Regions from separate parts of the Salmonella sp. GDC200615 genome, predicted to be linked through region 1. Evidence: predicted binding sites of a transcription regulator. Region 1 holds the regulator's gene; each other region holds the start of a gene.
What was found. Region 1 encodes PurR, which represses purine synthesis genes. Its sites were predicted from a motif close to CANGCAAACGTTTGCNTG; they were not measured.
Positions count from the first base shown of each region.

Region 2: pyrD (quinone-dependent dihydroorotate dehydrogenase) is a predicted target of PurR. The motif match lies at 1,331-1,348, and genes of this name have one in related genera.
Region 3: guaB (IMP dehydrogenase) is a predicted target of PurR. The motif match lies at 1,547-1,564, and genes of this name have one in related genera.

Region 1 covers NZ_CP192247.1:2,148,874-2,152,142, forward strand. The annotation lists gene punR (DNA-binding transcriptional activator PunR) at 1-837, shown strand, start outside; gene purR (HTH-type transcriptional repressor PurR) at 834-1,859, opposite strand; gene ACQ29O_RS10260 (YnhF family membrane protein) at 2,155-2,244, shown strand; gene sodB (superoxide dismutase [Fe]) at 2,327-2,908, opposite strand; gene ACQ29O_RS10270 (C40 family peptidase) at 3,035-3,269, opposite strand, start outside.
Region 2 covers NZ_CP192247.1:2,873,488-2,876,756, forward strand. The annotation lists gene zapC (cell division protein ZapC) at 1-70, opposite strand, end outside; gene pyrD (quinone-dependent dihydroorotate dehydrogenase) at 236-1,246, opposite strand; gene pepN (aminopeptidase N) at 1,454-3,269, opposite strand, start outside.
Region 3 covers NZ_CP192247.1:1,287,627-1,290,895, reverse strand. The annotation lists gene guaB (IMP dehydrogenase) at 29-1,495, opposite strand; gene xseA (exodeoxyribonuclease VII large subunit) at 1,656-3,005, shown strand; gene shdA (fibronectin-binding autotransporter adhesin ShdA) at 3,167-3,269, opposite strand, start outside.

The DNA.
Region 1 (3,269 bases):
GTCAGTTACACCGTTCGTCAGTTAGAGGAGTGGCTGGCCGTACCGCTTTTTGTACGACGTCACCGTGATGTTGAACTGACGCCTGCTGGCGTCTGGTTTTTAAAAGAAGGGCGTTCTGTTATCAAAAAAATGCAGATCACTCGCCAACAGTGTCAGCAAATTGCTAATGGTTGGCGTGGGCAGTTAGCTATTGCGGTGGACAATATCGTCAGACCAGAACGTACCCGGCAGATGATCGTCGATTTCTATCGCCATTTTGACGATGTGGAACTGCTGGTTTTTCAGGAGGTGTTTAACGGCGTCTGGGACGCGCTCTCCGACGGGCGTGTCGAACTGGCGATTGGGGCGACGCAGGCGATTCCGGTAGGGGGGCGTTACGCTTTTCGGGATATGGGGACCCTGAGCTGGAGCTGCGTAGTGGCAAGCGATCACCCGCTGGCGTCGATGCCTGGGCCGTTAAGCGATGATACCCTGCGCAACTGGCCGTCGCTGGTCAGGGAAGACACTTCGCGAACCTTACCGAAACGGATTACCTGGCTGCTGGATAACCAAAAAAGGGTCGTCGTACCGGACTGGGAGTCATCGGCAACCTGCCTGTCGGCAGGACTATGCGTGGGAATGGTGCCGACGCATTTTGCCCGACAGTGGATAGACAGCGGAAAATGGGTGGCGCTGACGTTAGAGAATCCGTTTCCCGATGCGGCCTGTTGCGTGACGTGGCAGCAAAACGAAGCCTCGCCCGCGCTGGCATGGCTGCTGGACTATTTGGGCGATAGCGAAACGTTGAATCGGGAGTGGCTGCGGGAGCCAGAAGAGGCTCCCGACAGCGGGGATTAACGCCGATAGTCGCGGAACGGGCCGTCAGCGACCGAGCGACGCTCAACCAGGCGTGGATGAACTTCAATAGACTGTGACTCTTCGCGCTTATTGACGATGCGATCCAATAGCATATTAAATGCGGTTTCGCCTAAAGAGTCTTTGGGCTGGTGAATCGTCGTCAGCGCCGGGGTAAAGTAACGGGCGTTACGCACATTGTCATAACCGATCACCGAAACGTCCTGCGGTACGCGAAGCCCCATTTCGTCAGCCGCGCAAAGCGCGCCCATCGCCATAATATCGCCGCCGCAGAAAACGGCGGTAGGGCGATGTGACTGCGATAAAATTTGCTGCATCGCGTGGTAACCGGATTCCGGCTCGAAGTCGCCCTGAACAATCCAGTTGTCCGGCACGTTGATCAGCGCCTCCTCCATGGCTTTCATAAAGCCTGCCAGCCGGCCCGCGCCGGTGTTGCGCTCCAGCGGGCCGGGAATAACGCCGATATCCCGGTGGCCGCGCTCAACCAGATAACGACCCGCCATATAGCCGCCTGCAAAGGCGTTATCAATCACCGTGTCGGTAAAATCGGCCTTCGCTTCACCCCAGTCCATCACCACCATCGGAATATGGCGATACTCTTCCAGCATGGAAAGCAGAGGTTCTGGATACTCAGAACACATCACCAGCAGGCCATCCACGCGCTTTTGCGCCATCATGGACAGGTAGGCGCGCTGTTTTTCCAGGTTATTCCAGGCGTTGCCTAAAATCAGCGTATAGCCTTTCTGGAAACAGTTTTTTTCAACCGCCTCGATAATTTCGGCAAAATAGGCCGCTTCGCTGCTGGTCGCCAGTAAGCCTATCGACTTGGTATGGTTAACCTTCAGGCTACGCGCGACGGCGCTGGGAGAGTAGTGCAGCTCTTTAATTGCCGCCCAGACCGCGTTACGCGTTTCTTCAGCGACAAAACGCGTTTTGTTGATTACGTGTGATACAGTTGTAGTGGAAACGTTTGCTCGTTTCGCTACATCTTTAATTGTTGCCATTACATTTCACTCCAGACCCTCGCTAAGCTCCTGAGAAACGCCAGGTAAACGTTTGCCTACACACACCCTAATCGCAACATCAGGGTTGCGGCACGCCGGAAAAACGACACGGAACGTCAGGAAGGGGTCAATGGCCGTTACGCTAATTCAGTAAGCCTGGAATTTTGTCTGATCTTGAGGAAAAGGGGAAGCGTTAAAAACAGTTATCAATATAAAACATGAGAGATTTTTGTGCGGGAATGTGCAAAAATGCGCTATATCACTTTTTGTGTGGGAATAAAAAGGAGAAAACTTGATGAGTACCGACCTGAAATTTTCGTTGATTACTACGCTGATTGTTCTGGGCGTGATTGTCGCAGGTGGATTAACGGCCGCTCTGCACTGATTTCCTCTCTTCTGAGGGTGGGCGTCTCCTCTATTCTATCCCTCTCTAAAACGCAGAAGGCGTACCTTCTGCGTACTCAGACTTATGCGGCGAGATTTTTCGCAACAAATTCCCAGTTAACCAGCGCCCAGAAATGCTCCAGATAGTTTGGACGGGCGTTGCGGTAGTCGATGTAATACGCGTGTTCCCACACATCAACCGTCAGCAACGGCGTTGCATCCGTAGTCAGCGGCGTACCGGCATTTGAGGTAGAAACGATAGCCAGTTTGCCATCAGCGCTTTTTACCAGCCATGTCCATCCGGAACCAAAGTTTTTGATAGCGGCATCGGTGAACTGCGCTTTAAATTCCGCGAAGCTGCCAAAAGATGCCGCGATAGCATCAGCCAGTTTCCCGGTCGGTTCGCCGCCAGCGTTTGGCGCCAGGCAGTTCCAGTAGAAGGTGTGGTTCCACACCTGAGCGGCGTTATTAAAGATGCCGCCTTCGGAAGTGCGCACGATCTCTTCCAGCGATTTGCCTTCAAACGCCGTGCCTTTGATCAAATTGTTAAGATTGGTCACGTAAGTCTGATGATGTTTGCCATAGTGATATTCCAGCGTCTCAGCAGAAATATGCGGCGCCAGAGCATCTTTGGCATACGGTAATGCAGGTAATTCGAACGACATTGCTTCTCTCCTTATTATTAATATTGCGCACGCACAATACCCCTGGTGCGCGTAAGGATAGGGTAGCAAATTGAGCGGTGGCGCAAAAGAAGAAGTTATCCTGTCGTTAAACGACAGGATAAAATATTAGCGAATTGTTTTAGGCGTCATCACCCGGCGGGCGCCGACATAATGACGTTGCCAGTATTCTTCGTTCAGTGAGGTGATCTTAATTTCCTGACCGCTGCGCGGAGACTGGATAAACTTACCGTTGCCGACATAGACGCCAACGTGATCGGCGGTGCCGCGCCCCTGCGTACGGAAGAACACCAGATCGCCGTTTTTCAACTCGCTACGCTCAATGGGCGCCGCGTCACGCAGG
Region 2 (3,269 bases), 720 kb from region 1:
GATCGAGCATCATACGATCGTGCTCTTCATCATAATACCAGCGCCAGTTATCGTCAGGTTTAATTCGCATTACCTCTCTCCCGCTTTTAAGCAACTCGTAACAGCATTGTCCTTTTGCCGCTTCGTTTATTACCCCAATAATAAAAGCCTAAAATGTCTAAATAAGCAACAGTGGAGAAATATAAAACAACCAGCGCCGGAAATAAAGCCCTGGTTGTCTGATAAAGGCTAAAGTTTAGATGTGCGTTACGATTTCTTTAATCAATGGCGGGCCTTTAAAAATAAAGCCGGAATAAATTTGTACCAGCGTAGCTCCTGCCGCTATCTTCTCGCGCGCGGCGATAACTGAGTCAATGCCGCCGACGCCGATAATAGGCAATTGTCCCTTTAACTCCTGGGATAAACGGCGAATAATTTCTGTGCTTTTTAATTGTAATGGCCGGCCACTTAATCCCCCCGTTTGCTGGCAATTTTTCATTCCTTGTACCAGAGAACGATCGAGGGTGGTATTTGTCGCAATCACCCCATCAATATTATGACGAAGCAGGCTATCGGCAACCTGGATCAATTCTTCTTCACAAAGATCCGGCGCGATCTTTACTGCCACCGGCACATATTTATGGTGGATCGCCTGAAGATCGTTTTGCTTATTTTTAATGGCAGTTAACAGATCGTCCAGCGCATCGCCATACTGGAGCGTACGTAGCCCTGGCGTATTCGGCGAAGAAATATTAATGGCGATATAACCCGCATAAGCATAGACTTTTTCCATACAAATCAGGTAGTCATCTTTGCCATTTTCGACAGGCGTATCTTTATTTTTACCGATGTTAATTCCCAGAATACCATCAAAATGGGCTTTTTTAACATTCTCGACCAGGTTATCGACGCCCAGATTATTAAAGCCCATCCGATTGATCAGACCTTCAGCATCCACCAGACGAAAAAGACGCGGCTTATCGTTACCCGGCTGTGGGCGCGGCGTCACGGTGCCGATTTCCAGGGAGCCAAACCCCATCGCGCCTAACGCGTCGATGCACTCCCCGTCTTTATCCAGACCGGCAGCCAGCCCCAGTGGATTTTTAAAGGTAAGTCCCATGCAGGTAACCGGCTTTGTCGGTACTTTCTGGCGCACCAGCGCTTCCAGCGGCGTACCTGTAATGCGGCGTAATTGTTGAAATGTAAATTCATGAGCGCGCTCTGGATCGAGCTGGAAAAGGGCTTTACGAACGAAGGGATAGTACATGAACTCTCCTGGATTCCCGGTGTGCAAACCGGGGGCGTATTATGGGCGATAACAAGGCAAAAGGGAATTGACCTACGGCAATAAATAGCAATCGTTTTCCTTCATTCTCACTTCACGTTTCGCCAGCGAGCGTCATCGTCCGGCAAAAAAATGCCCGGCAGCGCTAACGCTTACCGGGCATGTCTTACCTCTTTATAACGGATACTGTCAGGCTAACGCTTTAGTTATCTTCTCGTACAGATCGCCGGAAAGATTCTCCAGTCCTTTTAACTGCTCCAGCGCCGCACGCATTTTCTCCTGACGCTTTTCATCGTAACGTTTCAGACGAATCAGCGGTTCAATGAGGCGAGATGCTACCTGCGGGTTACGGCTATTCAGATCGGTCAGCATCTCGACCAGGAACTGGTATCCGCTACCGTCTTGCGCATGGAACGCCGCCGGGTTGCTGCCAGCAAACGCGCCAATTAATGAACGGACGCGGTTCGGGTTGCTCATACTGAAAGAACGGTGTTTGAGCAGGCCGCGTACGGTTTCCAGTACATTTTCCGCCGGGCTTGTGGATTGCAGGATAAACCATTTATCCATCACCAGGCCGTCCTGATGCCACTTATCGTCATACTCCTGCATCAGCGTATCGCGGCACGGCAACTGCGCCGCCACCGCAGCAGACAGGGCCGCCAGCGCATCGGTCATATTATTGGCGTCGCGATACTGTTTGCTGACCAGCGTATTAGCCAGCTCCGTCTCGCCGAACGCCAGGAAGCGCAGGCAAGCATTGCGCAGCGTGCGCTTACCGATATCGCCGTGATCAACACGATACTCATCCAGATGATTGGCGTTATAGATAGCCAGGAACTCATCCGCCAGTTCTGCCGCCAGCGTACGCGTTAGCGCTTCACGAACTTGCGCAATGGCGATCGGGTCAATGACCTCAAACAGCTCCGCAATTTCATTGGCCGAAGGCAGCGTTAAAATTTCTGCGGCCAACGCCGGATCGATTTTCTCATCCAACAGTACTGCACGGAACGCATCAGCGACATGCACCGGAAGCGATAGCGGTTGCCCCTGCTGATGACGCGCCACATTCAGTTTAATGTATGTGGCCAGCAGGCTTTGCGCCGCATCCCAACGGGAGAAATCATTGCGCGCATGGCGCATCAGGAACGTCAACTGCTGATCGCTCCATTTATATTCCAGTTTCACCGGCGCTGAAAACTCGCACAGCAAGGCCGGAACAGGCTGGAAGTAAACATTATCGAAGGTAAATGTCTGCTCCGCCTGCGTGACGTTCAGCACGGCGTTGACCGGGTGACCGCCTTTTTGCAACGGAATGACGTTGCCTTCGTTATCGTACAGTTCGATGGCGAATGGAATATGCAGCGGCTGCTTCTCCGCCTGATCCGCCGTCGCCGGAGTGCGCTGGCTGATGGTCAACGTGTACTGCTCGGTTTCCGGATTATAATCATCTTTTACCGTTACAATCGGCGTGCCGGACTGACTGTACCAGCGGCGGAAATGGGACAAATCGACATTAGAAGCATCTTCCATCGCCTGTACGAAGTCATCACACGTCGCGGCGCTGCCGTCATGGCGCTCAAAATAAAGCTGCATCCCCTTCTGGAAATTTTCCTCACCCAGCAACGTGTGGATCATGCGAATGACTTCCGCGCCCTTTTCATAAACGGTGAGGGTGTAGAAGTTATTCATTTCGATTACTTTATCCGGGCGGATAGGATGCGCCATCGGGCTGGCGTCTTCCGCGAATTGTAAACCGCGCATGGTACGCACGTTACTGATGCGGTTCACCGCGCGTGACCCCAAATCAGAGCTAAACTCCTGATCGCGGAACACGGTTAGCCCCTCTTTAAGGCTCAACTGGAACCAGTCGCGGCAGGTGACGCGGTTGCCGGTCCAGTTGTGGAAATACTCATGGCCTATCACGCGCTCAATATCGAGATAATCTTTATCCGTCGCGGTATCGGTTCGCGCCAGCACGTATTTGGAGTTAAAGATATTGAGACCT
Region 3 (3,269 bases), 860 kb from region 1:
GCCCGACGCGAAGGTCGGGCGAAGAAAATCAGGAGCCCAGACGGTAGTTCGGGGACTCTTTGGTGATGGTCACGTCGTGAACGTGGCTTTCCTGGATACCCGCACCGCTGATACGCACAAACTCCGCTTTAGTACGCAGTTCGTCGATGGTAGCACAACCGGTCAGCCCCATACAGGAGCGCAGGCAGCCCATCTGCTGGTGAATGATCTCTTTCAGGCGACCTTTATAGGCTACGCGGCCTTCGATACCTTCCGGCACCAGTTTGTCGGCGGCGTTGTCGCTCTGGAAGTAACGGTCGGAGGAACCTTTGGACATCGCGCCCAGAGAACCCATACCGCGATAAGATTTGTAAGAACGGCCCTGGTAGAGTTCGATTTCGCCCGGGGATTCTTCGGTACCGGCCAGCATAGAACCCACCATTACCGCGCTCGCGCCTGCGGCGATGGCTTTGGCGATGTCGCCGGAGAAACGGATACCGCCGTCAGCGATAACCGGAATCCCGGTGCCTTCCAGCGCTTCCACCGCGTCAGAAACAGCGGTGATCTGCGGAACGCCCACACCAGTCACGATACGAGTCGTACAGATGGAACCCGGGCCGATACCCACTTTCACCGCGCTGCAACCGGCTTCCGCCAGTGCGCGAGCGCCTGCGCCCGTCGCAACGTTGCCGCCGATGATTTGCAGGTCAGGATATTTAGCACGCGTCTCACGGATACGTTGCAACACGCCTTCAGAGTGACCGTGAGAGGAGTCGATCAGCAGTACGTCAACGCCTGCCGCCACCAGCGCGTCAACGCGCTCTTCGTTGCCCGCGCCTGCGCCGACCGCCGCGCCGACACGTAAACGGCCCTGCTCATCTTTACAGGAGTTTGGTTTACGTTCCGCTTTCTGGAAATCTTTTACGGTAATCATGCCAAGCAGATGGAAGTTATCATCAACGACCAGCGCTTTTTCTACGCGTTTTTCGTGCATTTTTGCCAGCACGACTTCACGGGCTTCGCCTTCACGAACGGTCACCAGACGCTCTTTCGGTGTCATGTAGACACTCACCGGCTGGTTCAGGTCAGTCACAAAACGCACGTCACGACCGGTGATGATACCCACCAGCTCGTTATCTTCAGTCACCACCGGATAGCCCGCAAAACCGTTACGCTCGGTCAGGGCTTTCACTTCATGCAACGTGGTGGTTGGCAGGACGGTCTGCGGGTCGGTCACTACGCCGGACTCGTGTTTCTTCACGCGGCGAACTTCTTCCGCCTGGCGCTCAATAGACATGTTTTTGTGGATAAAACCAATGCCGCCTTCCTGGGCCAGGGCAATTGCCAGGCGCGCTTCCGTCACGGTGTCCATCGCCGCAGAAAGCATAGGAATATTCAGACGAATAGTTTTCGTCAACTGCGTGCTGAGATCGGCAGTATTCGGCAAAACGGTGGAGTGAGCGGGAACAAGGAGGACGTCGTCAAACGTCAGAGCTTCTTTAGCGATACGTAGCATGGGCAATATCTCACCTGGGAGGTTAATAAATATTGCCGCGGCATTATACAGAACGTAATCGGTTGCATCTACATTTTTTTGCAAATAGTGCTTGCGATCCCCCGTGAGCAGGTTACTATCGATTGAATAACCTGCTGATTTAGAATTTGATCCCGCTCACATGTTATCCTCTCAAACTTCCTCAATTTTTACCGTAAGCCGCCTTAACCAGACGGTTCGTCTGCTGTTAGAACAGGAGATGGGACAGGTATGGATCAGCGGCGAGATTTCTAATTTCACGCAGCCTGCGTCGGGCCACTGGTACTTTACGCTCAAAGACGATACCGCTCAGGTGCGCTGTGCGATGTTCCGTAACAGCAATCGCCGGGTGACGTTCCGCCCGCAGCACGGGCAGCAGGTGCTGGTACGCGCCAACATTACGCTGTACGAGCCGCGCGGCGATTATCAAATCATCGCCGAAAGTATGCAGCCCGCGGGCGAAGGCTTGTTGCAGCAGAAATATGAGCAGCTAAAAGCCAAACTGCAGGCCGAAGGCTTGTTCGATCAGCAGCATAAACAGCCGTTGCCCTCCCCGGCCCACTGCGTTGGGGTGATCACTTCGAAAACCGGCGCGGCGCTGCACGATATTCTCCACGTGCTAAAGCGTCGTGACCCATCCCTGCCCGTTATTATCTATCCAACCGCAGTCCAGGGCGACGACGCGCCGGGGCAGATCGTTCGTGCTATCGAACTGGCGAACGCGCGCGGCGAATGTGATGTACTGATCGTCGGACGCGGCGGCGGTTCGCTGGAAGATTTGTGGAGTTTTAACGACGAACGCGTGGCGCGGGCGATTTTTGCCAGCCGCATTCCGGTGGTCAGCGCCGTCGGTCACGAAACGGACGTCACGATAGCTGATTTTGTCGCCGACCTGCGCGCGCCTACGCCATCAGCAGCGGCAGAAATTGTCAGCCGTAACCAGCAGGAGTTGTTGCGTCAGATCCAGTCCGCCCAGCAGCGTCTGGGCATGGCGATGGACTACTACCTCGCCAATCGCAGCCGCCGTTTCACGCAGATTTTTCACCGTCTGCAACAGCAACATCCGCAACTGCGTCTGGCCCGTCAGCAAACCGCGCTGGAACGTCTACGCCAACGGATGGGATTTGCGCTTGAGGCCAGGATTAAGCAGGCCAATCAACGCCAACAGCGCGTAAGTCAACGCCTGAGCCAGCAAAATCCGCAGCCGCTCATTCACCGCGCGCAGTCGCGCATCCAACAGCTGGAATATCGTCTGACGGAGAATATCCGCTCACGGTTAAGCGAACAGCGCGAGCGTTTTGGCAACGCGGTCACGCATCTGGAAGCGGTCAGCCCGTTAGCCACGCTGGCGCGCGGCTATACGGTTTCGACGACAACGGACGGCAAGGTGCTGAAAAAGATCAAACAGGTCAAAGCAGGCGATATCATGACCACGAGACTGGAGGACGGCTGGCTTGAAAGTGAAGTCAAATCCGTCACGCCGGGCACGTAATCCAACACTCCCCCACCCTTTGCAGCGCGATGTTGGGTTTCGACTTCGCCTCAGCCAACCTACGCGCCACGTCGGATAAGGTGTAGCCATAATCTGACGATCAACCGGTTTGTCATTCGCCTCAAAACCGGGCAGGGAACACCCGCCCGGTTTTGTCTAACTTACCAGTTATAGCGCAGATTGAGGCTACCGTTCAGATCGCCAAAGTCATTGCTGCCAGTCTGCCCGGCAACCTGAGCGCGAACGCTCCACTGCTTATCGATA